Regions from separate parts of the Nocardia sp. NBC_00511 genome, predicted to be linked through region 1. Evidence: riboswitches for the same ligand, from Rfam matches in the RefSeq annotation. Region 1 holds a riboswitch; each other region holds the start of a gene.
What was found. Region 1 has a riboswitch for cobalamin ahead of glyA (serine hydroxymethyltransferase). Riboswitches for the same ligand answer to the same signal wherever they lie in the genome.
Positions count from the first base shown of each region.

Region 1 (9,642 bases):
TCCCCGGGCACCACCTTGTCGGCAGGCGGAGCTTGGATATCGAGGGACTGGCGCCAGTTGCTGTAGGTGATGGTGGTGGTGGTGTCGTCGAGTGAGTGGTCGGACGTTGTGCGGATGACGACACGCACGGGGAGATTCCGGGCCCCGACCCAGATTTGGACTGTCTCCGTGATGTTCTCGCCGGCCCTGTCGGACAGATCGCTGGGAAGTGCTCTCGGCGCACGGATATCGATGTCGAGGTCGTACCGCGTGGTGTCGCGGCCCTCGATCCGATCCGGATGGGTCGCCCCGATCGTGGCGACACCGGGCAGGAAGTAGAAGTCGGTATCCAGGTCGGCCCATGCGTATTCGAAGGAATTCTTCAGCTCGGGGTTGTCTTGCGCCGCATAGCTGAACCACCGTTCGTCGCCGTGTGGTGACATCGGGCCGGTGAGGTACTGGATGTCCGGGAAGGTGATTGTGCGTGTGCCTGCGATGTTGGAGTGGCCCTCGAAGGCGCAATCCGAGGCCTTGATCGGATTCACCTGGACCTTGCAGCTCAGTCCGTCCGAATCGATGCCGCTGTCGGTCCACACCACGGTCCAGGTTCGCTGCGACGATGCGGCGCGGGTGAACAGCCCGCGCAATTCGTCCATCGAAGTCACCGGCGCGGACAGTGACTGGCCGACGGGTGTGGAGCCCGCCATCGTGGCGACTGACGCGATGGCCGCGAGGCCGATGACAACTCGACGCATGTCGGCTCCTCGAATCCGTTTACCGGCAATCTATCTCGCGTCAGGCAAAGGACCGAGGGCCGGGAGTGGGGGAGAGGAACCGTACCGAGGTGTGGCCCTCGGCGGTTGGTTCGATGCGGCAGCTCACCCGGTAGACCTCGGCGATGAGTTGTTCGGTGAGGACGTCGGCGGGAGTTCCGGTGGCTACTACCCGGCCTTCGTGCAGGACGATCAGTGAATCGCAGAACATCGCGGCGAGGTTGAGGTCGTGCAGGGCGAGGATCGCGGTCACCGGGAGGGCGCGGACCAGGGCGAGGATTTCGAGTTGGTGGGCTATGTCGAGGTGGTTGGTGGGCTCGTCCAGGAGGAGTTCGCGGGGTTGCTGGGCGAGCGCGCTGGCGATGAGGGCGCGTTGGCGTTCGCCGCCGGAGAGGGTGTGCCAGGGGTCGGATGCCTTGTGCGACAGGGTTGTCGCGGTGAGGGCGTGGTCGATGGCGGCCGCGTCGGCGGTGGGGTCGCCGCCGAACAGGCCGCGGTGGGGGATGCGGCCGAGGCCGACCACGTCCAGGACGGTGAGATCGAGGTCGGTGTCGGCGTGCTGGCCTACCAGGGCGATGCGGCGGGCCAGTCGCCTGCGGCGGATCGTGTGGATGTCGGTGTCGTCCAAGGTGATTCGGCCGGAGTCGCCGCGATCGAGACCGGCCATCAGACGTAGCAGGGAGGACTTGCCCGAACCGTTGGGGCCGAGCAGGCCGACCGTCGAGCCGGGCTCCGGATCCAGGGTGGCGCCGTCGAGCACCAGGCGGCCCGAGCGGGTCCAGGAGATATCCTGTGCGCGCAAGGTCATGCGGGCCGCCCGCGCGCGATCATGCGAGCTGCCTGCGGCGGCGGGCGAGCAGGATGGCGAAGGCGGGCACGCCGAGCAACGCGGTCACCACGCCGACGGGAATCTCCCTGGCGCCGAACACGCTTCGCGCCACGGTATCGGCCCACACCATGAAGACCGCGCCGATCAACACCGTCACCGGCAGCAGCCGGGCGTGACCGGGTCCGACGAGGAATCGCGCGACATGCGGCAGCACCAGGCCGACGAAACCGATCGCACCGGCCGCACTCACGAGCGCGGCCGTCACGATCGCCGTGACCAGCAACAGCACGATGCGCGTGCGACCCACCGCGACCCCCAGACCCGCCGCCGCGTCGGATCCGAACGCGAACGCGTCCAGGGTCGACGAATACCACAGGCAGACAACGCAACCGCCGCCGAACACCGCGGCGGCGACGGTGACATCGGTCCAGGACGCACCGGCCAGCGACCCGAGCAACCAGAACAGCACGCCGCGCGTCTGCTCGGCATTCGCCGACGACAGCACGATCAACGACGTCAACGCCGAAAACAGCTGCGTACAAGCGACTCCCGCGAGAATCACCCGATCCGGGGTGCCACCCGCGCCGTAGGCCAGCGCCAGCATCGCCGCGAACGACAGCACCGCGCCGAGGAACGCGCCCCCGGACAGCGACAGCGTCCCCGCACCGACCCCGAGCACCGCCACCAGCACCGCCCCGGTCGACGCTCCCGAGGAAACCCCGAGCACGAACGGATCCGCGAGCGGATTACGCAGCAGCGACTGGAGAATCGCCCCGCACAGCGCCAACCCCGCCCCGCAGACGGCGGCTAGCAATGCCCGAGGCAGTCGCAACTGCCACACGATGCCGTCCGCCAACCGACCGGCCGACGACGTCCCGAGGCCGAGATGCTGCCCGATGATGCCGTACACCTCGCGCAGGGACACATCGGCCGGGCCGATGGACACCGTGACCGCTACCGAAACGACGAGCAGCACAGCGCAACACACGCAAATCGCCAATGCCCGACGTGTTCGCAGCGAGGTGCCGCGCGTGCTCCTGTCCTGACTGCCACTGGAGGTTGTCATCCGGCCGAGGGCGGCATCGACTGCTCAGAAGAGAACACCGGCCCGAGAAGCCTCACCCGGACCGAAAACGGCTCCGGCGCTTCGGCTATGCGAATCAACGCGCCGTGGCCAAGCCGGTGGACAGCTTCTCGATGGCGTCGATCTCGCGAATGCCGGGGTCGAGTTCCGACCCGGTCATGACCACATAGTGCTTGCCCTGCACCGCACGCATCCGATTGGTGGCCGGATTCGATTCCAGGAATGCGGTTTTGGTGGCGAGCGCGTCACCCTCGATGCGCTTGCGACTCAGATCGGCCAGCACGAGCACATCGGGATCACTGGCGACGACGGCCTCCCAGTTGATCTCCGGCCAGTCCTCGTGCTGGCCGGCGAACACATTGCGCGCCCCAACCTCGGTGGCGTACATGCCCGGGGCTGAACAACATCCGGCCATATACGGCGTCTTGATACCGGAGAACCAGAACGCCACCGTCGGTGAATTACCGGTGGACTTGCCCGCCGTCGCGGCCTGCAACCGCCCCTTCAACTGCTCGACCAGCTGCGCCCCGCGATCCTGCACATCGAAGATCCGGGCCAGCTCGGTGATCTCCTGAAAAAGCGTGTCCACACCGAGCGGCGCTGTGCGGGTGACGGTTTCGCCCCGCACATCCGCGCCGGTGCACACCGCCGGGGATTGATACGTCGGAATCCCCAACTGCGCGAACCGCGACCGCTCCGCCACCACGGCGGGCGTGAAGGTGTGCGCGCTCGCCGAGGTCACCAGGTCCGGCTTGGTGCCGAGCACCGCCTCGAGCGACGAGTCGTTGTCGGCCAGCCGGGGCACCTTCGCGTTGTCGGCGGCGAGCGCGGGCAGCACCGGATCGAACCAGGTCGAGGTGCCCACCATGCGATCGGCCAGCCCCAGCGACAGCAGGATCTCGGTGGACGCCTGATACAGCGATACCGCCCGGATCGGGGCCTGGTCGAAGGTGACCTTCACCCCGCAGTTGTCCAGGGTGAGGGGATAACTGGTGCGTCCGGGCCGATCCGGGGTGGCGCTCGCCGCGCCGGTCGTCTTGTCCGCGGGGCTGCCGCAGGCGGTGAGTCCGGCGACCAGCATGCCGATCAGGCCGAAGATCGGCAACAGCCGTGTCGTCGTCTTCATGCGCAATACCGTACCAATTGGAAGGTTTTCAAAATGACACTGCTCCTCAGGGGTCGATGGCCGCAACGAATCGGCCTGCCGGACAGCCCGGCAGGCCGCCGCGATCAGACCAGCCGCCAGTCTTCGAGACCCTGATACAGCGGAAGATCCTGAGCCAGCTTGCGCACCCGAGCCCGCAGCGCGTCGAGATCGGCGCTGCCCGCCAACGCGGTCGCGATGATGTCGGCGACCTCGGTGAACTCCGCGTCGCCGAAACCCCGGGTGGCCAGCGCGGCGGTCCCGATCCGCAGACCGGAGGTCACCATCGGCGGGCGCGGGTCGAACGGAACGGCGTTGCGGTTCACCGTGATTCCGATCTCGTGCAGCAGATCTTCACCCTGCTGCCCGTCGAGTTCGGAGGCTCGCAGGTCGACCAGCACCAGATGCACATCGGTGCCGCCGGTCAACACGCCGATCCCGCGCTCGGCCACATCACTGCCGTTCAACCGCTCGGCGAGAATCCGGGCACCGGACAGCGTGCGCTGCTGCCGAGCCACGAACTCCGCACCCGCGGCGATCTTGAACGCCACCGCTTTCGCCGCGATCGCGTGCATGAGCGGTCCGCCCTGCTGCCCGGGGAACACCGCACTGTTGAGCTTCTTCGCGAACTCTTGCTTGGCCAGGATCAGCCCGGAGCGCGGACCACCGAGGGTCTTGTGCACGGTCGAGGAGACGATATCGGCGTGCGGGACCGGTGACGGATGCAGTCCGGCCGCAACCAAACCCGCGAAATGCGCCATATCCACCCACAGGTACGCGCCCACCTCGTCGGCGATCTCCCGGAACGCCGCGAAATCCTGCTGCCGCGAATACGCCGACCACCCCGCCACGATCACCCGCGGCGAGGTATTGCGCGCGATCCGCCGCACCTCGTCCATATCGATGCGGTGATCGTGCTTGGCGACCCCGTAGGTGTGCGCCTTGTAGAGCTTGCCGGAGAAGTTCAACTTCATGCCGTGGGTGAGATGCCCGCCATGCGCGAGATCCAGTCCGAGCAGCCGCTCGCCCGGATTCATCAGCGCCATCAGCACCGCGGCATTCGCCTGCGCCCCGGAATGCGGTTGCACATTGGCGAATTCGGCCCCGAACAGTTCCTTGGCCCGATCGCGGGCGAGGGTCTCCACCACGTCGACGTGCTCGCACCCGCCGTAGTAGCGGCGGCCCGGATACCCCTCGGCGTACTTGTTGGTGAGCACACTGCCCTGCGCCTGCAGCACCGCGCGCGGCACGAAATTCTCCGAGGCGATCATCTCGAGGGTGTCGCGTTCGCGGGCGAGTTCACCGGCCATCGCGGCCGCGAGCTCGGGATCGAGCTCCGCGAGCGACTGTGAAACGACCGAGGCGGTGGAGGTATTCGCTGTGACCACTGGTGGACTCCATTGCAGAGTGCGGGACAGCCGCCGCCCTACCGGAGCACACACCGGCCGCGCGACAGCGAGTCGCGGCAGCCGAGTGGTGATACGCCCGATCCACGAGGCGACGACCGCCGGATACGGTGTATCCGGCACAGCGGGCAGGTCTTCGGACTCGCGGGCACCGATCCTTCATCTCGAAGGATCCACCTACTGGCCGTCGCTTCCCGGGCAACGTGCCCAGTGCGTGTGACGGCGGTCGTTCCCGCTCACCGCTGCGGGACAGTCCCGGATTCTCACCGGGTTCCCTCTCACTCGCCCCCGGCGTCACCGCCGGACGCGAGCTTCGACGCTCACGATGGACTCGGGGCTCCGAATGCCACACCGCCAGCGAACCAGCTGCGCAATCAGCATAAACACCGTTGACCGCGCACGGAAACACGGGTCACAGGGAATGCGCGGCCTCGCGCAGCGTCCAGGAACCGCCGCGCTGATGCAGCGTGGTCGCCGACAGCGGCGGAATATCGAGACGCCAGAACGAGATCGGGGGAGCCGCCAGCGCGATCAGGATGGCGGAGCGCACGATCGCCGGATGCGTGACCGCGATGATCCGCTCCGGATGCTCGGCCAGGCCGTTCATCCACGTCCGCGTCCGCTCGATCACCTGGATGATCGACTCCCCTTGGTGCCCACGGTATTCCGGATCACCGAGCCAGCCCATCAGCGACTCGGGGGCGAGATCGGTCATCTCCGAACCGGTCCAGTCCCCGCAATCGAGGTCGCGCAGTGCGGGTTCGGTGTCACCGGTGAGACCGAGCTGCGCCGCGGTCTGGGCGGTGCGCGCCTCCGGTCCGATCTGGACCACGTCGGCCCGCAGCGCGCTGTGATCGGCCTTCTGCACCGCGCGCAGGCCCAGCTCGTTGAGCGGTTCATCGGCGGCGAAACGCGCCGTCTGCACCGCGTCGGTGATCGCATGGGTGATGAGCGTGAGTCGAGTGACCGCGCTCATGCCGCAGAGCTCGTGACCATGGGACTCTCCTGAACCCTCGAGGGGATGACGCGTCCCCGATCTGTGGTGGTAGACGATACGAAACCGCCGCAGCGCCGGTCAATCCGCGGGCTGCCGGGCGCGTTCGGGTTGCGCCTCAGCCACGTCCGAGCAGGGTGCCACCGTTCACCTGCAGGATCTGCCCGGTGGTCCAGGCGGCGTCCGGCGAGGCGAGATGAGCGATGGCCGCGGCGATCTGATCGGGAGTCCCCGCCCGACCCAGCGGGATCTGCGCGACGCGGTCGGCCTCGAGCTCCGGGGTGAGGCGGGTAGCCCAGAATTCGGTCGCCGGCACGAAACCCGGAGCGACGACATTGACCGTGATGCCTTGCGGCGCAAGCTGACTCGCCAGACCCAGCGCCCAGCCGTGCAGCGCGGCCTTGGCCGCACCGTAGGGGCCCGCGCCGCGCAGGGCGGCGATGGAGCTGACCGACACGATGCTCGCGCCGGGCCGGGACAGGTCGGGCAGCAGCGCCTCGGTGAGCAGCACGGCGGTGATCACGTTGATGCGGAAGGCATCGGTGTAGGCGTCGGCGAGACCGGTCAGATCGGTGGAGGGCTGGTTCGGGTTGCCGCCCGCATTGTTGACCAGGACATCGATCGGGCCACCGGCGACCAGCTGCGCCGCGAGCTCGGTGACCTGGTCCGGGTCGGCGAGGTCGCCGGTCGCGAAACCCACACGGTCGGAGTCGAATTCGGTGTTCAGCTCGGCCGCCGTGGCCTTCAACACCTCCGATCGGCGACCGACGATGGTCACCTCGTCGCCTCCGGCGGCCAATCGCCGCGCCACCGCCCTGCCGATTCCGGTGCCGCCGCCGGTCACTACCGCTCGTCGCGTCATCTGCGCTCCCACTCGATGAATCGTTCTCTCGCCGAACCTACTTCAAGCAGGATCGGTGCTGTAGGCGGTATTTGTGGTGGCACCCGGGCGCGGTGACGGCATTGTGACCGCGCGGGCGAGAATTCCACGCAGCCGCCACGGCAGGGCGGCGAACAGAGCGGTCATCGCCGTCGCGGTGGCGCGCAGCTCGTCGCGGCCGGACAGATACGCCCGCTGTGAGGCGATGGGCAGGGTGAAGAAGGCGTCGAAGAACACCGGCAGGTCCGCGGGGGGCAGCGCGAGCAGCGCACGTAATCCGGCCTGCCGCAGGCGATATACGGCGCGGGCGGACCCGGGCCAGATGGCATCGCCCGCCACCACGGCGTCGGCCAGTCGCAGCGAGGTGGCGACGCTGTATCCCGTCGCGGGATGCATGAGCGCGCCCGCCGCGCCGAACGCGGTGCCCGGGATGCCGCCCTGCACCGGGAACCGGACGCGTTCGACGGTCTCCTCGCCGGTGAGTTCGATTCCCCGGGAACGCAATCGGTGTATCAGCCGGTCGTGCAGCTCCCGGATCGACAGCGCGGGGCGTCCGGCCAGACAGGTCTCCTCCAGCAGCACCCGGTCGTCGTCGAGGGGAATCGCGTACAGAAACGACCGGGGCGCAGCCGAATCCGCGCCGTTGTCATCACGCCAGTCCATGAACAACGTCTCCGCCGTCCAGCGTTCGCGCTCGACGATCACTCCGAACGCCGTCTGCTCGGCGAGGGCGGGGGAGCGCGGCACCCCACGGGCGTCGATCACCCGGCCCGCGGGCAGCACCCGGGCCGAAGAGAGCCGGGCCGCCGGCAATTCCAGGCCGGCGGTACCCGTGCGGGTCGGGCGCGTGATCGCGGTGACCCGGTCGGTGATCACCCGCGCGCCGTCCAACGTCAGTGCGTCCTGCAAGCCCGCCGTATCGAGTACCGCGTAGCGGCGGTCGACCTCGATGCGGCGGGTGGTCCAGGCCAGCGGGCGGTCGACGACCGCCGCGAGCGTGTCCGCTGCCAGCCAGCTCGGCAGCTCGTCCGCCCACGCCGCGTAGGTGGCCGTCCAGCGGCGTCGCGGCTGCGGATCGACCACGGTCACCGACAGTCCCGCGGTGAGCGCGCGATGGGCGAGGGCCCGCCCGGCGGGGCCCGCGCCGCAGATCAGCAGATCGTCGGTCACCCCGTGATTGGATCATGATCGGTAGCCCGCCTACGCTTCGGTAACCGATGCCGGGCCGGGGAGGGTCTGGCAGGCCGTGAAAGGTGAGCAGATGACATATCCGCCCGGACCCCCGTCGGGTCCCGGATTCGGTGGGGATCCGAACGCCTACGGGCAGCAGCCACAGTCGGATCCGGCCTGGTGGGATCAGCCCGCCCAGCAGCCGGGTGGCGAGTATCAGCCGCAGCAGCCCGGCTGGCCCGCGCAACAACCGGCACCGGGCTGGCAGCAGCCAGGGCAGACGAATTGGACTGGGCCGCAAGGGTATGCGCAGCAGCCGGGATTCCCGCCGCCGCAGCCGCCGAAATCGAACGGCGGGCTGATCGCGGGCATCGTGATCGGCGTGATCGTGGTGGTGGCGGTCGCGGTCGGCGCGATCGTATTCGTCTCCAAGAAGGACGACACCAACCAGGCCGCGGTGACCACCACCTCGGCGACCACGACCACCGACGCACCGACGACCACCCGCACCACCGCCCCGACCACCACGAAGGCGGCTCCCGCGGGCGCGCGTTTCCACTACACCGAGTACGGGCAGGACTGGAACTTCAAACTCGGCAGCGTGGCCCTGCAGGCCAGCTGGGTGGAAGGCCACGACTACAGCAATTGCGCGCCGATCGAGAAGGCGGGCAAGCTGACCGGCCTCGGCTGCCAGACCGCCTCCGAACTGGTCTGGAAGTCGGAGAACGGCGGGCTCATGCTCACCCAGCTGGTCCTGGGCATGGCCAGCGCGGACCAGGCGTCCAGCGCCGACGGTCAATTCGACGACGGCGATGTCCAGCTGCCGGACGGCAGCTTCATCGCCGACTTCGAAACCGGCAAGTGGAAGGACGGCAACCAGGGCAGCTTCCTGGTGGTCACCGTCGCGACCGCGACCGCCGCGGTCGATACGGCCACCGTCGAGAAGTATCTGAAGTACCGCCACAGCGACACCCTCGGGGCGCTCGCGTTCCGCTGAACCGCACTGCGGAAAGCATTGCGCCCGGCACCGATTCACGGTGCCGGGCGCTGCTGTACCGCAAGGCTCAAATACCGCCGGTGGCCAGCAGTCCGCCGTCCACGCGCACGGTGGTGCCGGTGATCCACGCCGCGTTCTCCGAGGCCAGGAACCCGATCAGCGACGCCACATCCTCCGGCGAGCCCAGCCGCTTCATCGGATAGAACGCCGCCGCGGCCTCCTCGTCCGCCGAATACAGCGCGTCCGCGAACTTCGTCTTCACCACGCCCGGCGCGACCGCGTTCACCCGGATCGTCGGCCCCAACTGCCAGGCCAGCTCCTCGGTGAGCCGGATCAACGCCGCCTTCGAAGCCCCATACGCCGCAATGACATTGGTCGACCGCAGC
Region 1 covers NZ_CP107849.1:1,877,401-1,887,042, forward strand. Annotated here, with positions in the region: gene OG300_RS08850 (hypothetical protein) at 1-734, opposite strand, end outside; gene OG300_RS08855 (ABC transporter ATP-binding protein) at 775-1,560, opposite strand; gene OG300_RS08860 (FecCD family ABC transporter permease) at 1,580-2,647, opposite strand; gene OG300_RS08865 (ABC transporter substrate-binding protein) at 2,742-3,791, opposite strand; gene glyA (serine hydroxymethyltransferase) at 3,896-5,197, opposite strand; cobalamin riboswitch at 5,325-5,532, opposite strand; gene OG300_RS08875 (histidine phosphatase family protein) at 5,628-6,191, opposite strand; gene OG300_RS08880 (SDR family NAD(P)-dependent oxidoreductase) at 6,328-7,071, opposite strand; gene OG300_RS08885 (lycopene cyclase family protein) at 7,114-8,259, opposite strand; gene OG300_RS08890 (hypothetical protein) at 8,351-9,256, shown strand; gene OG300_RS08895 (SDR family oxidoreductase) at 9,324-9,642, opposite strand, start outside.

Region 2 (9,642 bases), 1.5 Mb from region 1:
CACCTGCCGGGCGGTGTCGGCGATCGGCTGGTCGTCGCGCACGAACGACCAGGCCAGAATGGTGACCGGGCCGGTGAGCATGCCCTTGACCGGCTTGTCGGTCAGCGACTGCGCGTAGCCGATCCACTCCACCGTCATCGGCTGCCGCCGTGCCACATCGCCGTACAGGATCGGCGGGCGCACGCAGCGGGTGCCGTAGGACTGCACCCAGCCGTTGGCGGTGGCGAAGAAGCCGTCGAGCTGTTCGGCGAAGTACTGCACCATGTCGTTGCGTTCGGGCTCGCCGTGCACCAGCACGTCGAGGCCCAGCTTCTCCTGCAGCGCAATGACATCCGCGACCTCGGCGCGCATCCGATCGCGGTACTGCTCGGCGGTCAGCTCACCCTTGACGAACGCGGCGCGGTCCTTGCGGATGGCGGGCGTCTGCGGGTACGAGCCGATGGTGGTGGTCGGCAGCAGCGGCAGGTGCAGCCGCTGCTGCTGCAGCACCCGGCGATCCGCGGCCGGCGCGCGCCGGATCGCGTCGGGTCCGAGCGCGGACAGCCGCGCCCGCACGGTGTCGTTGCGCAGCCGCGAGTCGATGGCGCGGGTCGCGAGAGCCGCACGGGCGGTGGCCAATTCGTCCGACACCGCCGCGGTCCCGTCGTGCAGCGCGGTGGCCAGCAGCGCCACCTCGGCCACCTTCTCCGCACCGAACGCCAGCCAGGAGCGCAGCGTCGGATCCGGAGCGGCCTCGGCGTCGAGCGAATACGGCACGTGCAGCAGCGAACTGGAGGTCGAGACCACCAGCGTGGCGGTTCCGGCCAGCAGCGTCGCGAGGGTGGCCAGCGCGTGATCGAGGTCGGTGCGCCACACATTGCGGCCGTCGACGACGCCCGCCACCACCAGCTTGCCCGACAGGGCGGGCGTGCCCACCACGTCCTCGACGGTGGTGCCGTACACGAAATCCAGTGCCACGCCTTCGATTCCGGTCGCCGCCAGCACCGGCAGCGCCGGTCCGGGACGGCCGAAGTAGGTGGCGACCAGGATCGCGGGCCGCTCGGTCACTGCGGAGAGCTCGGAGTAGACGTGCTCGACCAGCGCCAGTTCGACCTCGTCGAGATCGGTGACGAGCACCGGTTCGTCGATCTGCACCCACTGCGCGCCCGCCTCGGCCAGCAGCCGCAGCAACTCCTGATACAGCGGCAGCAGCTCGGCGAGGCGCCGCAGCGCATTGCCCTCGGAATCCTTGGCCAGCTTCAGGAAGGTGAGGGGACCGATCAGCACCGGCCGCGCGGGCACCCCGAGGTCGATCGCCTCGCGCAGCTCGCCGAGCAGCTTGCGCGCGTCCAGCGCGAACGCGGTGTCCGGACCCAATTCCGGCACCAGATAGTGGTAATTGGTGTCGAACCACTTGGTCATCTCCAGCGGTTCGACGGTGTCGGTGCCGCGCGCGGCGGCGAAGTACCGGTCGAGCGGATCGGCGATGTCCGCCACCCGCGCGGGCAGCGCACCGAACATGGCCGCGGCATCGAGGATCTGGTCGTAATAGGAGAAGGTGCCGACCGGCACCGAATCCAGGCCGCTGGCCGCCAGCGTGGTCAGATGGGCGACGCGCAGTTCGCGGCCCACGGTGTGCAGGGCCTCGGCGTCGATGCGGCCCGCCCAGTACGACTCGATGGCCTTCTTGAGTTCCCGGCGCGGCCCGATGCGCGGAATGCCGAGAACCGTTGCGGTGAACGGTGAAGTGGTAGTCACGGGATCGATCTCCAGTGTCCGAAGCACTGGCCGCCGCCACACGCGCGAAGCGGACCCGGGCAGCGCGAAGCGGCCTGGAGTCCGTCCGCCCGGTCCACGAGGCGCCGACCGCCGGATACGGCGTATCCGGCACGGTCGGCAGGTCTTCGGACTCGCAGGCACCGGCCTCGATGGCCGACCTAGTGGCCGTCGCTTCCCAGATTCTCACCCAGTGCGTATGACGGCGGTCGTTCCTGCATACCGCTGCGGGACAGTCCCGGATTCCCACCGGGTTCCCTCTCGCCGGCCGACCCGTCGCCGGGTCGTACGGTTTCGACGCCGGGCGCGCGGACGATGGGTGCACCGATCCTGATCCGCGCCTGGCGAACCGACTGCGGGTCCGAGCATATCGGCCCGCCGGCGGTCACTTACCCTCGGTCACCTCGTGGATCTCGTCGGCGACCAGACCGTGCGCCTCGCGATGCACCAGCGCGGCGGTCTCGGCGTCCGGCGCGGAGACCAGGCAGAAGATCTGCTTGCCGTCCGCAGCCAACCAGTAGTTGCAGTAGTCGACGCCGTAGGCGGACTGGGCCGCGAGATCGGCGGCGTGCGCGGCGGCGGCCTGCTCGGCGTCGACCGGCTCGGGCAGGTTGTGAATATCCATGAACAGCGGCATTGGGAGCTCCCTTTCGTTGTGACACCATCAGTTTCGTGAGCAGTGCGCCGCGAGGCCATGACCCGCTCCCCGGGATACCTGATCAGGACGCCACGACCACCGTCGTGGCGGTGAACGCGGCGGGCGACGCGAACGTATCTCTGGATATGAACGTGACCGTCGAGATGAACCCGGACCTGAACGCGGCCGCCCCGGCGGACGCCGTGCTCGCCAGGCTGCGGCTGACGGGTGCGATCTTCCTGCGCGCCGAGTACACCGAACCGTGGGCCTACGAGTCGATGACCTGCCACGACACCGCGCTGGCACTGCGGCCCGGCAGCGATCGGGTCACCCTCTTCCATGTGGTCGCGACGGGCAGCTGCTGGGTGCATCCCGAAGGCGGCGACCGACTCTGGGCGCACGCCGGGGACGTGATCGTGCTGCCGTACGCGGACGTGCACCGGATGGGCGGCGTCGACGACGCGGAGGTGGTGCCGCTGTCGGACTTCATGCTCGTCCCGCCGTGGCGGACCATGCCGGTGCTGCGGCACGGCGGCGCGGGCGCGCGCACCGAGGTGGTGTGCGGCTACCTCGACAGCGCCGACCCGCTCTTCGATCCGGCGCTGCGGGCGCTGCCGCGCGCCTTCGTGGTGCGCCCGACCGGCGCGGCCGCCGAATGGGTGCGCGCCACCATCGATTACGCGCTCACCCAGGTATCCGGGATTCACGGCGGCGCGGTCGGCGGCCGCCTGCCCGAGTTGCTGCTGGTGGAGGTGCTGCGGCTGTACCTGGCCTCGCGGCCGGCCGTGGACTGCGGCTGGATCGCGGCGCTGCGCGATCCGGTGCTCGCGCCCGCGCTCGGCCACCTGCACCGCGATCCGGCCCGCAAGTGGACGGTGGGGGAGCTCGCCGATGCCGTGGCGGTCTCACGGTCGCTGCTGGATCTGCGGTTCCGCACGGTCCTGCATCGCCCGCCGATCCGGTATCTGACCGAATGGCGCATGCGCCTGGCCACCGATCTGCTGGCCGACACCGATCTCTCGATCGTGGCGATCGCCCGGCGGGTCGGCTACGACGCCGAGGAGGCGTTCAGTCGCGCGTTCAAACGGGAGTACGGTGACTCGCCGTCGGTCTGGCGTTCGGGTCGCCGCCTGAGCTGAAAAGCGCAGGCGCACAACGGGTCGGCGATATTCGGCCAGCGGGGCATTGGCTCCGGCTGTTTGAAACCGTATGCCCCGCAGGCGATTACGTCGCACGCCTGTGTATCGCGCATTGTGCTGAGCACGGGGGTGACACGATTTCGGCGCTATCCGGACGCGGGAGTGTCTCGGCGGGTGCGGTGCGCGCGTCGCCCCGGTGCGGCACGGATCCTTAGCACGATGGCGAATCCGGTGGTCCGGGCGGCACAGGCCTCACCGGCAGGGATGTATCCGTGTGATTAACACAAATTCGCAGCCGCGACCGGAACGGTGTGAAGATTGCTGCGAACGGGACTTCGATGCCCGATCCGTGGCCGGGGGCAGGTACCTTAGGCGAATGTTCTCCAAAGTCCTGGTCGCCAACCGCGGCGAGATCGCCATTCGCGCATTCCGCGCGGCCTACGAACTCGGGATCGGCACGGTCGCGGTTTTTCCCTATGAGGACCGCAACTCCGTGCACCGGTTGAAGGCGGACGAGGCCTACCAGATCGGGACACCCGGGCACCCGGTGCGGGCGTACCTGACGATCGAGGAGATCATCAACGCCGCCAAGACCGCCGGGGCCGACGCCATCTACCCGGGCTACGGGTTCCTGTCGGAGAACCCGGACCTGGCGGCCGCCTGCGCGGCCGAGGGCATCACCTTCATCGGGCCGTCCTCGCACGTACTGGAGCTCACCGGAAACAAGGCGCGGGCCATCGCGGCCGCCAAGGCCGCCGGACTGCCGGTGCTGCGCTCGAGCGAACCCTCCGCGGATGTGGACGCGCTCGTGGCCGCCGCCGAGCAGATGGAATTCCCGGTCTTCGTCAAGGCCGTCGCCGGTGGCGGCGGTCGCGGCATGCGCCGGGTCGCCGATCCCGCACAGCTGCGCGAATCGATCGAAGCCGCCGCGCGCGAGGCCGAATCCGCGTTCGGTGACGCGACGGTGTTCCTCGAGCAGGCGGTGATCAACCCGCGCCACATCGAGGTGCAGATCCTCGCCGACCAGCACGGCAATGTGATCCACCTCTACGAGCGGGACTGCTCGTTGCAGCGGCGGCATCAGAAGGTGATCGAGCTCGCGCCCGCCCCGAATCTCGATCCGGCACTGCGTGATCGGATCTGCGCGGACGCGGTCGCCTTCGCCCGGCAGATCGGTTACTCGTGCGCGGGCACCGTGGAATTCCTGCTCGACGAGCGCGGCAACCATGTCTTCATCGAGATGAATCCGCGTATCCAGGTGGAGCACACGGTGACCGAGGAGATCACCGATGTCGACCTGGTGCAGTCGCAGCTGCGCATCGCGGCCGGAGAATCCCTCGAAGACCTTGGGCTGAGCCAGGATTCGATCCATGTCCGGGGCGCTGCCCTGCAGTGCCGCATCACCACCGAGGACCCGGCTAACGGCTTCCGGCCCGACACCGGCCGCATCACCGGCTACCGCTCCCCGGGCGGCGCGGGTGTGCGCCTCGACGGTGGCGCGAACGTCGGTGCGGAGGTCGGTGCGTACTTCGACTCCATGCTGGTCAAACTCACCTGCCGCGGTCGCGATTTCGACACCGCGATCGCCCGCGCCCGGCGCGGCGTCGCCGAATTCCGCATCCGTGGCGTGACGACCAATATCCCGTTCCTGCTCGCGGTGCTCGATGATCCGGACTTCCGCGCGGGCCGGGTGACCACCTCGTTCATCGACGAGCGTCCGCAGCTGCTCACGCTCAAGAGCTCCGCGGACCGCGGCACCAAGATCCTGCAGTACCTGGCCGACGTCACCGTCAACAAGCCGCACGGCACCCGGCCCACCAAGCTGTACCCGCACGACAAGCTGCCCGCCCTCGACCTGAGCGTGCCGCCGCCGCCTGGCACCCGCCAGCGCCTGCTGGAACTCGGCCCCGAGGGGTTCGCGCAGTGGCTGCGCAACCGCGAGGGCGTCGCCGTCACCGATACCACCTTCCGTGACGCGCACCAGTCGCTGCTGGCGACCCGGGTACGCACCAACGGCCTGCTCGACGTGGCCGGGCACGTGGCGCGCCTGACGCCGGAGCTGCTGTCGATCGAATGCTGGGGTGGCGCAACGTATGACGTGGCACTGCGGTTCCTCTACGAGGACCCGTGGGAGCGGCTGGCCGCTCTGCGTGAAGCCGTGCCGAACATCAACCTGCAGATGCTGCTGCGCGGCCGCAACACCGTCGGCTACACGCCGTACCCCGAAAAGGTTACGCGCGCTTTCGTTTCCGAGGCGACCGCGACCGGTATCGACATCTTCCGCATCTTCGACGCGCTCAACAACGTCGATCAGATGCGTCCGGCCATCGACGCCGTCCGCGAAACCGGCACTGCCCTGGCCGAAGTCGCGCTGAGCTACACCGGCGACCTGTCGAACCCGAACGAGAACCTCTACACCCTCGACTACTACCTGAAGCTGGCCGAGCAGATCGTCGAGGCCGGGGCGCACATCATCGCCATCAAGGACATGGCGGGCCTGCTGCGCGCGCCCGCCGCCGCCACCCTGGTGACCGCGCTGCGCCGCGAGTTCGACCTGCCCGTCCACGTGCACACCCACGACACCCCCGGCGGACAGCTGGCGACCTACCTGGCCGCCTGGCAGGCCGGTGCGGACGCCGTCGACGGTGCGTCGGCTCCCATGGCGGGCACCACCTCTCAGCCCGCGCTGTCGGCGATCGTTGCGGCAGCGGCGAATTCGCCGTTCGACACCGGCCTGGACCTGCAGCACGTGTGCGACCTCGAGCCGTACTGGGAATCGCTGCGAAAGGTGTACGGGCCCTTCGAATCCGGGCTGCCCGGCCCGACCGGTCGCGTCTACCGCCACGAGATCCCGGGTGGTCAGCTCTCGAACCTGCGCCAGCAGGCCATCGCCCTCGGACTGGGTGACCAATTCGAGGAGGTCGAGGCGAAATACGCTGCGGCGGACCGACTCCTGGGCCGTCTGGTCAAGGTCACCCCGTCCTCCAAGGTGGTCGGTGACCTCGCCCTCGCCCTGGTCGGCTCCGGTGTCGACGTCGAGGACTTCGCCACCGACCCGGCCCGCTACGACATCCCGGACTCGGTGATCGGTTTCCTGCGTGGCGAACTCGGCACCCCCGCCGGTGGCTGGCCGGAACCCTTCCGCACCCGCGCCCTGGAGGGCCGCGGCCCGGCCAAGCCCGAAACCCAGCTGGCCATCGAGGACGAGAAGGGGCTCGCGGGCACCTCCGAGGAGCGCCGCGCCACCCTCAACCGGCTGCTGTTCCCCGGACCCACCGCCGAATTCCTCTCCCACCGTGAGAAGTTCGGCGACACCACCGGCCTGTCGGCCAACCAGTTCTTCTACGGCCTGCGCCACGACGAGGAACACCGCGTCCAGCTCGACAAGGGCGTCACCCTGCTCATCGGCCTGGAGGCCATCTCCGAGCCCGACGAGCGCGGCATGCGCACCGTCATGTGCATCCTCAACGGCCAGCTGCGCCCGATCACCGTGCGCGACCGCTCCATCGCCAGCGAGATCCCGGCGGCGGAGAAGGCCGACAAAACCAATGCCGGACACATCGCCGCCCCGTTCGCGGGCGTGGTGACACTGGCTGTCTCCGAGGGTGATTCGGTCACGGCGGGCGACACCATCGGCACCATCGAGGCCATGAAGATGGAGGCCGCCATCACCGCGCCGCGCGCGGGCACCGTGCGTCGCGTCGCCATCGCCAAGGTGCAGCAGGTGGAGGGCGGCGACCTGCTCGTCGACGTCAGCCTCACCGAGGCACCCGCCGAATGAGCTGCGGCGCAACGCTGTCGGAGGTGACCCGGTGACCCGCATCGTCGCCGGGGCCGCCGGTGGCCGCCGCCTGCGGGTGCCGCCCGCGGGCACCCGGCCCACCTCGGACCGGGTGCGCGAGGCGCTGTTCAGTCTCGTACAGGCGCGCATGGACTTCGACGACATCCGGGTGCTGGACCTGTACGCGGGGTCCGGCGCGCTCGGACTCGAAGCACTCTCGCGGGGTGCGGCGCACGCGCTGCTGGTGGAGTCGGATCGCAAGGCGGCCACGGTCATTCGCGGCAATATCGACGATCTCGGATTGCCGGGCGCGGACCTGCGTCAGGGCACGGTTTCCGGTGTGCTCGCGGGCGCGCCCGCGAGCGGACCCTACGACCTGGTGTTCTCCGATCCGCCCTACGCGGTCGAGGTCGCCGACGTCCAGGCCGATCTGCGGGCCCTGGCCGAACACGGCTGGCTGCACGAGGACGCGCTGATCGTGGTCGAACGCTCGATCCGCTCCCCGGAGGTGTCGTGGCCGGACGGGTTCGCCCCGCTCAAGTCCCGCACCTACGGCGAGACCCGCATCGACCTCGCCGAATATCAGCCGCTGTGAAGTAGTTCCGTACCGCTTGCGGTGACGGCGACGGATTTCCGATGCCCCGCTGGTCTGAATATCGACCCGATTCGACCAGCCAGCCTCAGGAGCCATCAATGTCCGAACACATCCAGACCGCCGTCGTCACCGGAGCCAGCCGCGGCTTCGGCCGCGCCATCGCCGCCACCCTGGTCGCCGCCGGTTACCGCGTCGTCGGCATCGCCCGCACCGGCAGCGACCTCGACGAGGTGCGGGCCGAACTCGGCGACCGGTTCATCCCCGTCACCGGTGACGCCACCGACGAAGCCCTCGCCGCGCAGGTGATCCGCGACCACCGCCCCGGCCTGCTCGTCCTGAATGCCGGAGCCCGGCCACATCTGGCCGCCCTGCCCGAGCAGACCTGGGAAACCTTCAGCACCAACTGGCACACCGACACCCACCACGCCTTCACCTGGATGCGCACCGCCCTGCTCGCACCCCTGGCCCCCGGCAGCACGGTGCTGGCGGTCTCCAGCGGCGCGGCCCTCAACGGTTCCCCACTGAGCGGCGGCTACGCGGGCGCGAAGGCCGCCATCCGCTTCCTGCGCACCTACGCCGCCGACGAATCCGACCGCACCGCACTCGGTCTGCGCTTCCTCGCGCTGCTGCCCCGCCTCACTCCCGTCACCGGCCTGGGCAGCGAAGCCGTCGCAGGCTACGCGGCACGCTCCGGCGTCGACGTCGAGACCTTCCTCGCCACCCAGCAACCCGTCCTCACCGCCGACCAGGTGGCCAAGGCCGTCCTCGAACTCACCACCGACCCGGCCAGTAGCGGCGAATACTTGGTGAGCGCCGCCGGAATCAAACCCCTCGCCTGAGAGGACGTGAACCGATGAAGACCAGTTCGTCCCCCTCCGAGGGGGAATTCGCCCGGCTGACAGGACGATTCCGTCCCGAGCTGCTCGCGCACTGCTATCGGATGGTGGGTTCGGTGCACGATGCGGAGGATCTCGTGCAGGAGACCTATCTGCGGGCCTGGCGGGGCTATGACGGGTTCGAAGGCCGTGCTTCGCTGCGCAATTGGATGTATCGGATCGCGACCAGGGTGTGTCTGACCGCGCTGGAATCCGGGGCCCGGCGGCCGCTGCCGTCGGGACTCGGCGCGCCGCAGGACGACCACCGGGTGGCCATCGCCGCGCGCGAACCCACCGTGGCCTGGCTGCAACCCGCGCCCGACAGCCTGTTCGGGTTCGACGACCCGGCGGCGATCGTCGGCTCTCGGGCCGGGGTGCGGCTGGCTTTCATTGCGGCACTGCAACTCCTGCCCGCCCGGCAGCGTGCCGTGCTCACGCTGCGCGATGTGCTGTCCTTCCGGACCGCCGAGGTCGCGGCCATGCTCGAAACCACCCCGGCGGCGGTGGACAGTGCGCTGCGCCGGGCCCGCGCGCGGCTGGCCGAGGCCGGGCCGGTGCAGGAGGATCTGGCCGAACCCGATGAACGCGCACAGCGCCGCCTGCTCGACGATTACGTCGACGCCTTCACCCGCGCCGACCCGGCCGCCCTGCTGGAGCTGTTGCGCGCCGACGTCGAAATGGAAATGCCGCCCACCCCGACCTGGTTCACCGGCCGCGACGCGGTGCTCGGCTTCCTGGGCACCCGCGTCCTGCGCCGCGGCCTGTGGCAGCTGACCCCGGTCACGGCCAACGGCCAGCCCGCGGTCATCGCCCACAAGCATTGCGGCGCGGACCGTTTCGAGGCGTACGGCGTCCAGGTG
Region 2 covers NZ_CP107849.1:426,200-435,841, forward strand. Annotated here, with positions in the region: gene metE (5-methyltetrahydropteroyltriglutamate--homocysteine S-methyltransferase) at 1-1,737, opposite strand, end outside; cobalamin riboswitch at 1,857-2,048, opposite strand; gene OG300_RS02045 (nickel-binding protein) at 2,141-2,392, opposite strand; gene OG300_RS02050 (AraC family transcriptional regulator) at 2,428-3,531, shown strand; gene OG300_RS02055 (pyruvate carboxylase) at 3,908-7,312, shown strand; gene rsmD (16S rRNA (guanine(966)-N(2))-methyltransferase RsmD) at 7,344-7,907, shown strand; gene OG300_RS02065 (SDR family oxidoreductase) at 8,006-8,746, shown strand; gene OG300_RS02070 (RNA polymerase subunit sigma-70) at 8,761-9,642, shown strand, end outside.
Region 2: another riboswitch for cobalamin. It lies ahead of metE (5-methyltetrahydropteroyltriglutamate--homocysteine S-methyltransferase); the one in region 1 lies ahead of glyA (serine hydroxymethyltransferase).

Region 3 (9,642 bases), 150 kb from region 1:
GGAGTGTTCCTTGGTGTAGGTGTCGAGGATGCCGCGCTTGGGCTCACCCGGGCCGGGCAGTGGCACCGAGTATTCGGCGTTCGGGCCGCTCAGCAGCCACGCGATGACACCGTCCTCACCCTCCCAGATGGGCGAGGGCGCACCCTCGCCACGCAGGGCGCGGTCCACGGCCTCGACCGCCATCTTGCCCGCGAAGGCCGGGGCGTAGGCCTTCCAGCTGGAGATCTCACCCTTGCGCGACTGCCGGGTGGCGGTGGTGGTGTGCAGCGCCTGGCCGACGGCCTGATAGATGGTCTCGGTGTCGAGGCCGAGCAGGGTGCCGATACCGGCTGCGGCAGAGGGGCCGAGATGGGCGACGTGGTCGATCTTGTGCTCGTGCAAGCAGATCGAGCGCACCAGGTCGACCTGGATCTCGTAACCCGTTGCCAGACCACGGATCAGGTCACGCCCGGAGCGGCCGGTGTGCTGGGCGACGGCGAGGATCGAGGGGATGTTGTCACCGGGGTGCGAGTACTCCGCGGCCAGGAAGGTGTCGTGGAAGTCGAGTTCGCGCACCGCGACACCATTGGCCCAGGCCGCCCACTCGGGAGAGAACGTGCCCGCGACACCGAAGACGGTCGCGCCCGGCTGATAGGGGTGCGCCTGCGCCTGGGCCCGCGCATTGGCGACCGGGCGGCGGGTGATCGAGGCGGCGGCGACCGCGGCATTGTCGATGATCCGGTTGACGATCATCTCTTCGGTGTCGGCAGCAACCTCGACAGCGTCCGCGGCGACCTCGGCGATCCGCCACGCCAGATGCTCCTCGCGAGGGAAGTCCTCGGCCGAGCGATGGGTGCGAACGAGATGGTTCTTCACTGTCGGAGTCCTCCAGGATGTCGATGTTCACCGGTGCATTTCGCACGCTACACACGCCTGGTTTCAGCGGAAATCCCCCGCAAATGTCTAATTTTGTGTAAGGAAACTTGTAAAACTGTGAAAGTTGTGGAAATCGAGTTTGCTACATTGACGCCATGCAGAAGATGTATGCGGGGGCACGGTTGCGCTCGCTGCGCGAACAGCGCGGGCTCTCGCAGTCGGCCATGGCCAAGGTGCTGGGGCTATCGGTGAGTTACATCAACCAGCTCGAACACGATCAGCGGCCGATGACCCTGCCGGTGCTGCTGCGCCTGAACTCCCGCTTCGATCTCGACATGGCCTTCTTCGCCGCCGACACCGACGCGCGGCTCATCGCCGACCTCCAGGACGTCTTCGCCGAGGACCCCGAGGGCGCGGGCATCACCAGCGCCGAGATGGACGACCTCATCGCCCGGGTGCCCGCCGCCGCGCGCCTGCTGGTCGGACTGCACCGGCGACTGCGCGGCGCGACCGAGCAGATGGAACGGGTGTCCGCCGGAATCGAAGGCAGCCCAACGGATTCCACCGCCGCCATGCCCTACGAAGATGTGCGCGACTATTTCTACGATCGGCGCAACCACATCCCCGTACTCGATGCGGCGGCTGAGGAACTGTTCGCGCACAACAAACTCAGTCTGGGCGGGCTGGATCTACAATTGGCGCGCCTGCTGCGCGACCAGCACGGAATCACCGTAGTGATCCGCACCGACGACCCTGCGCGGCCGGGCCCCAAGCGGCACTACGACCCGGACTCCCGGGTGCTCATCATCGCCCGACGGCTCTCCCCCGGCCAGCGCGCCTTCCAAATCGCCACGCAGCTGGCGTTTCTCACGCAGGCCGAACCCATCGCCGCCCTCATCGACGAGGCCGAGGCCATGCCCGAACAGTCACGCGGTCTGCTGCGCATCGGACTCGCCAATTACTTCGCCGGGGCATTGATCCTGCCCTACACCGAATTCTGGAACGCGGCCGAAACTCTGCGCTACGACATCGAACTGCTGGCCGCCAAGTTCGAGGTCGGCTTCGAGACCGTCTGCCATCGCCTCTCCACGCTGCAGCGGCCCGGCAAGCGCGGTGTGCCGTTCTTCTTCGTTCGCACCGATCGCGCCGGGAACATCTCGAAACGCCAGTCCGCCACCGCATTCCACTTCTCTCGCGTCGGTGGCAGCTGCCCGCTGTGGGTGGTTCACGAGGCGTTCTCCACGCCGGGCGCCATCCGCACCCAGATCGCCCGGATGCCCGACGGCCGCAACTACCTCTGGCTGGCCCGCACCACCGACGAGAAAACGCCCGGATTCCTATCCCCCAAACGCGATTTCGCGATCGGCCTCGGCTGCGATCTCGCCTACGCCGACAAGCTCGTCTACTCGCACGGCCTGCCGATCGACGACCCCAGCACCGCCGTCCCGATCGGCGCGGGCTGCAAGGTCTGCGAGCGCACCGACTGCGCCCAGCGCGCCTTCCCCCAGCTGGGCCGCCCGATCCGGGTGGACGACAACAGCTCTCAGAACATTCCGTACGTCCCCACGTCGGCGGACTGACAGGGATCCCCGACTCGCTGAACTGCTCGGCGGGCCGGGGATCCCCTGTGGTCAGACGTGCGCGGGAGTCGCGCGGTTCGACTCGTCCTCGGGCACATCCTGTTTCGGGATCAGCGCCGTGGCGATCAAACCCACCAGCACGAAGCCCGCCGCGAGATAGCCGCCCAGGGTGATGCCGTCGGTCATCGCGGTCCGACCGGCCTCGGCGACCTGTCGCGTCTGTGGTTGCGCGGCAAAGTCTTCGATCACCGCACCCGCACTGCCGGTGATGGCGTGCGCGTACTGCTGCGCCTGCGCGGCAGGCGTACCCGCAGCGGTCAGATTGTCTTCGACCTGCGAGCTCAACGTGGTGAAGAAGATCGTGGTCAGCACCGCGATCCCGAGTGCGGAACCGAGCTGCCGGAAGGTGCTCTGAATGCCGGAGGCCTGGCCATTGCTGTGCTCGGGGATCTCGGCGAGCACCACATTGGTCACCTGCGCCGTCGCGAAACCCACGCCGACGCCGTACAGGCACAGGATCAGCGACAGCAGCCACCACGAGCTGTCGGTCCCGGCGCACAGGCCGAGCGCCGCCAGGCCGACGACCTCGAACGCGAGCCCCAGCCGAACCATGTTCAGCGGGGACGCCTTACCCGCCATGCTGAAGCTGGCGCCGTTGGCGATGAAGCTGCCGATGGCGATCGGCACCAGCGCCAGACCCGACTGCACCGCGCTGTAACCCAGGGTGAACTGCAACCACAGTGGCAGCACGGCGACGATGCCGAACTCGCCCAACCCGATGATCAGGGTGGCGATATTGCCGTTGCGGAAGGACGCCAGCGAGAACAGGCTCAGATCCATCAAAGCCTTGTCCGCGTTGCCGCTCCGGCGCAGCAGCACCTGCCGCACGAGGAAGCCGCCGAGTGCGAGCAGGCTCAGCAGCAACGCCACCAGGACCGGCGAAGGTCCACTGCCCCAGGTGAATCCGCCGAGGTTCATCGGATGGGTTGTGCTGATCCAGCCGTAGGTGCGGCCCTCCACCAGCCCGAAGGCCAGCAGTCCCAGGCCGAGTACCGACAGGATCGAACCGAGTACATCGAGACGACCCGGCACCCGGGGTGAACGGTCGATGCACAGCAGGACGCCGACCACGATCAGCACCGCCAGCGGCACATTGATGCCGAAAGCCCAACGCCACGACGCGTGTTCGGCCAGCCAGCCACCCAGCAGCGGGCCCAGGGCCGCGGCCGCGCCGATGGTGGAACCCCACACCGCGAACGCCTGCCCGCGCGCCTTGCCGGTGAAGGTGGCGTTCAGCAGCGCCAGCGAGGTCGGCAGGATCATCGCCGCACCCGCGCCCTGCAGGAAGCGCGCGACGATCAGCAGGCCGCCACCCGGTGCGAGCCCGGCCAGAATGCTGGTCGCGCCGAACACGACCACGCCGGTGACGAATACCCTTCGGGCGCCGATGATGTCGGCGACACGCCCGACGAGCAGCAGCAGCGCCGCGAACACGATCGCGTAGGACTCCTGAATCCATTGCGCCTCGGTCGAACCCGTGTGCAGGCCCTCGATGATCGACGGGATGATCACGTTCACGATCGTGGTGTCGACCACGATCACCGCGACGCCCAGGGCGATCGCGATCAAGCCGAGCCAGCGCCGCAGCGAGGTCTTCGCCTCGGCCCGTGCTTCCTCCATACCAATATCCTTCCAACATGGAATAGTTCCATGGCAAAAGTATCTACGATGGACGTATGTTGTCAATCGGTATGGTCGGCAGCACTCCGGCGCGGAAATGGTGAGGTGGAAGACGATGAACGACCCGGCTTCGCGGGAACAGCAGGAACAGGTGAACGAACGCCTGCGCGCCTACGGCGCGACCTTCCGGGAGTTCAGCCGCCGGTTCGCCGACTGGCTGGGCCTGCATTCCACCGACGCCGAGGCGCTCATCGAAATCCTGGCCGCCCAGGAACACGGCACCACCCTGTCCCCGGCGCGGCTCAGCGAACGAATCGGGCTGTCACAGCCCGCGACCACCGCGCTGTTGAATCGGCTCGAGAAGGCCGGTCATATCGTGCGCACCCGCGAACACAGCGATCGGCGCATCGTCACCCTGCGCAGCAACCCGAAGATCGACACGCTCGCCGACGAATTCTTCCGCCCGCTCGGCGACAAGGTCGAGGCGGTCATGGCCCGTTACTCCGGTGACCAGCTCCAGCAGTTCGAGACCTTCCTGGGCGATCTGCTGACCGCGATGCACTCCCAGCTCGAGCAACCGCTCACTCCCCTGTCGCAGCACCCCGAATCGTGAGCTGCCGGGATCGAAGCACGCGCTCAGCACTGGCGGGGCGATCCGGATAGCGCGGCGGAGCCAGGATCTGCAACTTACCGATCGCGATTCGAATCCCTGCTGACAGCAATGCTTTTCGGCGCGGCTGTCACCTCATAACCGAGGTTCGTGAGCACCTCGGTGGTCGCCTTGGCGAAGTTGAGGGTGATGAAGTGCAGGCAGGGCGCGCCCTCGTCGATCAGGCGCTGCGCCATCTCGGTGGCGATCTCGATTCCGGCCGCCCGCACCGCGGCGCGGTTCTCCTCGGGGCCATCGCCTGCCGCCCTGCGCAGCCGATTCAGCACGGCGGCAGGCAGTTCGCGGCCGGAGAGCTCCACCGCGCGCTGCACGGTGTGCAGGGAGGTGATCGGCATCAGCTCCGGGATGATCGGCTTGGCGCCCTCCACCGGATCGCACGCGACGGCCCGATCCCGCAGGCGCAGATAGTGTTCGATGTCGAAGAACATCTGGGTGATCGAATAGTCGGCTCCGGCACGGAGTTTGGCGATCAGGAACGCGGTGTCGGAGTCCAGGTCCGGGGAACGATGATGCCCCTGGGGGAACGACGCCACGCCGACATTGAAGTCGCCGAGATCCCGCACGATGCGCACCAGTTCGTCGGCGTACTCGACCCCGTCCGGGTGTTTGTGCCAGGCACCGAGCGGATCACCCGGCGGATCACCGCGCAGGACCAGCACATTGCGGATCCCGCAGTCGGCGTAAGAGCCGATCAGCGCACGCAATTCGGCGAGGCTGTGCCCGACCGCGGTCAGGTGCGCGACCGGCAGCAGGGTGGTCTGCTGCGCGAGTTCGCCGGTGATGCGGGCGGTGCGGTCCTTCGTCGAACCGCCCGCACCGTAGGTCATGGAGACGAAAGCCGGGTGCATGCGCTCGAATTCGCGCACGGCGCGCCACAGCCGGGCCTCCCCGGCGGAGTCCCTGGGCGGATTGAACTCCACCGAGAACGGCACCCGCGCCCCGGCATGGGTGTGCAGGCTTTCGACGACCGATCGGACACCGGGCGTCGTCGCGGAATCGCGCGGGGACCGGCTGGTCACGGGTGCCGTAGGAAGGTAGTGCATTCTCGCCTCAGGACTGGAAGTGATGGATCACGACCGGCCGGGGTGCCCGCCGCGTGGGCACCCCGGCACGGATCAGCGCAGCGCCTTGGCCGCGGCGACCAGGTTACGCAGCGAGGCCGTCACCTCATCGGTGCGCCGGGTCTTCAGACCGCAGTCCGGATTGACCCAGAGCCGTTCGGCGGGAACGGCTTTCAGTGCCCGGCTCAGCGACTGCTCGATCTCCTCGGCACCGGGGACGCGCGGCGAGTGGATGTCGTAGACGCCGGGTCCCACACCCAGATCGAAGCCCGCGGCATTGAGGTCGTCGAGCACCTCCATGTGCGAGCGCGCCGCCTCGATGGAGGTGACGTCGGCGTCCAACCCCGCGATGGCTCCGATCACCTCACCGAATTCCGAGTAGCACAGGTGGGTGTGGATCTGCGTGGTGTCGGCGACACCGGCGGTGGACAGGCGGAACGCCTCGACCGCCCACTCCAGGTAGGCGGCCTGGTCGGCCTTGCGCAGCGGCAGCAGTTCGCGCAGCGCGGGCTCGTCCACCTGGATGATGCCGATGCCCGCGGTCTCCAGATCGACCGTCTCGTCCCGGATCGCCAGGGCGATCTGCCGCGCGGTATCGGCCAGCGGCTGGTCGTCGCGGATGAACGACCAGGCCAGGATGGTGACCGGGCCGGTGAGCATGCCCTTGACCGGCTTGTCGGTCAGTGACTGCGCGTAGGTGATCCAGTCGACGGTCATCACCGCGGGCCGCACCACGTCGCCGTACACGATCGGCGGGCGCACGCAGCGGGTGCCGTAGGACTGCACCCAACCGTTGACGGTGGCGGCGAAACCGTCGAGCTGCTCGGCGAAGTACTGCACCATGTCGTTGCGCTCCGGCTCGCCGTGCACCAGCACGTCGAGACCGATTTCCTCCTGCAGCGCAATGACTTCGGCGATCTCGGCGCGCATCCGCACGTCGTACTCGGCCTGGTCGATCTCACCGCGGCGCAGCTCGGCGCGCGCCACCCGGATCCGGCTGGTCTGCGGGTAGGAGCCGATGGTGGTGGTCGGCAGCAGCGGCAGGTTCAACCGCTCCTGCTGCAGCACCCGGCGCTCGTCGGCCGGGGTGCGGCGCGCGGCGTCCGCATCCAGGGCGGCGAGGCGATCGCGCACCGCCTGGACCTTCAGGCGCGGATCCGCCTTGCGGTCCAGCACCGCGGTGCGGGCGATCTCGAGGTCACCGGCGACGGCGGCCTCACCCGCGGTGAGCGCGGTGGCCAGCACCCGGATCTCGGCGATCTTCTCCGCGCCGAACGCCAGCCAGCTGCGCAGCCGGGCGTCCAGATCGGTTTCCGGGTCCAGGCTGTACGGAACATGCAGCAGCGAGCAGGAACTCGACACCGCGACCCGCACACCCGCGTCGCGCAGCCCGGTCAGGCGCGGCAGCGCGTGATCGGGATCGACCCGCCACACATTGTGGCCGTCGACGACACCGGCCACGATCAGCTTGTCCGTGATCGACTGCGCCGCAGCCACATCCGCGTCACCACCGGCGACGAGATCGACAGCGATGCCCTCGATGGCGGTGTCGGCCAGCGCGGACAGCGCTGCGCCCACGCGGCCGAAGTAGGTGGCCACCAGAATCGAGGGCCGGGCCGACACCTCCGAGAGACGCTGGTAGGTGGTGCGCACCGCATCGAATTCGGCGGCCGTGAGGTCGGTGACCAGCGACGGCTCGTCGATCTGCACCCAGGTCGCACCGGCCTCGGCCAGCAGGCCGAGCAGCTGCTCGTAGAGCGGCAGCAGATCCGGCAGGCGGTTCAGCAGATCACTCCCGTCCACCGACTTGGCCAGCTTCAGGAACGTGATCGGGCCGACGATCACCGGACGGGCCGGAACATCGAGGGCCAGTGCCTCTTTCAGCTCCGTCAGCGGCTTGTCCGGGTGCAGCGAGAACACGGTGTCGGCCGCGAGTTCGGGCACCAGGTAGTGGTAGTTGGTGTCGAACCACTTGGTCATCTCGAGCGGTGCGACCTCGGCATTGCCGCGCGCCGCCGCGAAGTAGCGGTCCAGCTCGTCGGCGATCCCGGCGACCCGCTGCGGCAGCGCGCCCAGCAGGACCGCGGTGTCGAGCACCTGGTCGTAGTAGGAAAACGTGCCCACCGGAATGGAATCCAGTCCGGCATCGCGGGCGGCGGTGAGTTGCGTGGTGCGCAGCTCCCGGGCGACCTGGTGCAGACCGGCGGCGTCGAGCCGTCCCGCCCAATAGGATTCGATCGCGCGCTTGAGCTCTCGGTTCGCACCGATACGCGGCAGCCCCAGCACTGTTGCGGTGAAGGTGTTGTCAGGGTTCAACATCGAATGAACTCCATGGTCAGCAGCCGATGACCGCCGCCCATCACGAGCGCACGCACAAGGAGCCCACCGCAGCATCGTTCCCGTGCCCGGGTCTACTCGGCGTACCGCCCAATCCACGAGGCGACGACCGCCGGATACGGCGTATCCGGCACAACCGGCAGGTCTTCGGACTCGTGGGCATCACCCGAGAAGAGGGTGGCCCCGGCATTTTCGGCCCGGGGCTGGTGCTACTGACCGTCGCTTCCCAGGCATGATTGATCGCCCAGTGCGAATGACGGCTGTCGTTCCCACTCACCGCTGCGGGACAGTCCCGGATTTTCACCGGGTTCCCTCTCACCCGCGTGGCACGTGAACGTGCCGACGGGCTTCGACGCCTTCGGGTCGGGTCAGGGGCTCCTCGACTCCGCCTCCAGCGAACCAGCTGCGGACGCGAATATAGCGAACACTCATCGCAATGCGAAAGGCGGGCCCGCTCCTATCCCAAGGAGTGGACCCGCCCAGTGGGGTTCGAGGCGTCAGGACACCGACGCCGCCACCTGAGCGTCCGCGGCACGCTCGCCGAGCAGGCGCGGGGCCAGCCAGGCGAAACCGACACCGATGACGACCCACAGGATCAGTTGTGCGGCAAAGGAGTACAGCCGGAAGTGGAACAGATCGTCGGCCGGGAAGCCCGGGTACACGATCGCGCCCGAGGCATCCTTGAGCGGCTGCGGGGTCTCGGTGTCGAAGTCGCCGAACGCCTTGTTCTCCGACAGGTGACCCAGCGACGGCAGGATCAGCATGACCACGCCCACGGCCACGACGAACGACACCGACGCGGCGATGCTCGCGGTCCAATTCCCCAGTCGCGCGGCCAGTTTGCGGCCCAGCCAGATCGCGCCGAGCAGGAAGGCCACGCTCAACACGATCATCAGCATGTAGAGCCCCGTGCGCTCCTTGATGGTGTCCGGGTGCCCGATCGAGGGCGGGTTGGCCGGATACTTCAGGAACGGCACCACATACAGCGTCAGGAACATGCCACCCGCCACCAGCAGCGCCAGATTGCGGGCGGTGACCTTGCCGACCCGGCGCAGCGCCAGGTAGTAGACCACCGCGAACAGCGCGCCCAGAGCCGCACCGAACAGGATCATGCCGAACGGCAGACCGAGGTTCTGCTGCTGCGAACGGGTGAAGATCTCCGGGCCCATGTCGTCCATGGGCTTACCGGCGGCCTTGTCCAAGGCCATCTGCGCATCGTCACGCCCGGACTCGTAGTCGATGGCCCGATTGATGATGGGCTCCGCCATGATCCGGGCGAAAATGAACGCGATCAGGCCGCCGAGCGCGCCCAGCAGGACGCCGCGGCCGATGATGGATTTCTCCATGATGAATGCTCGCTCCCTCGGCTAGTGGCAGGGGAAGCCGAGGAAGTGGCGACCGTCGTGCACGAACTCGTGCACATGCATGTCACTGCCGAAGATCGACACCGCGCCCTGAT
Region 3 covers NZ_CP107849.1:2,031,192-2,040,833, reverse strand. Annotated here, with positions in the region: gene prpD (2-methylcitrate dehydratase PrpD) at 1-855, opposite strand, end outside; gene OG300_RS09650 (short-chain fatty acyl-CoA regulator family protein) at 1,011-2,435, shown strand; gene OG300_RS09645 (MFS transporter) at 2,487-4,115, opposite strand; gene OG300_RS09640 (MarR family winged helix-turn-helix transcriptional regulator) at 4,231-4,728, shown strand; gene OG300_RS09635 (methylenetetrahydrofolate reductase) at 4,803-5,828, opposite strand; gene metE (5-methyltetrahydropteroyltriglutamate--homocysteine S-methyltransferase) at 5,901-8,165, opposite strand; cobalamin riboswitch at 8,304-8,542, opposite strand; gene OG300_RS09625 (CbtA family protein) at 8,681-9,529, opposite strand; gene OG300_RS09620 (CbtB-domain containing protein) at 9,551-9,642, opposite strand, start outside.
Region 3: another riboswitch for cobalamin. It lies ahead of metE (5-methyltetrahydropteroyltriglutamate--homocysteine S-methyltransferase); the one in region 1 lies ahead of glyA (serine hydroxymethyltransferase).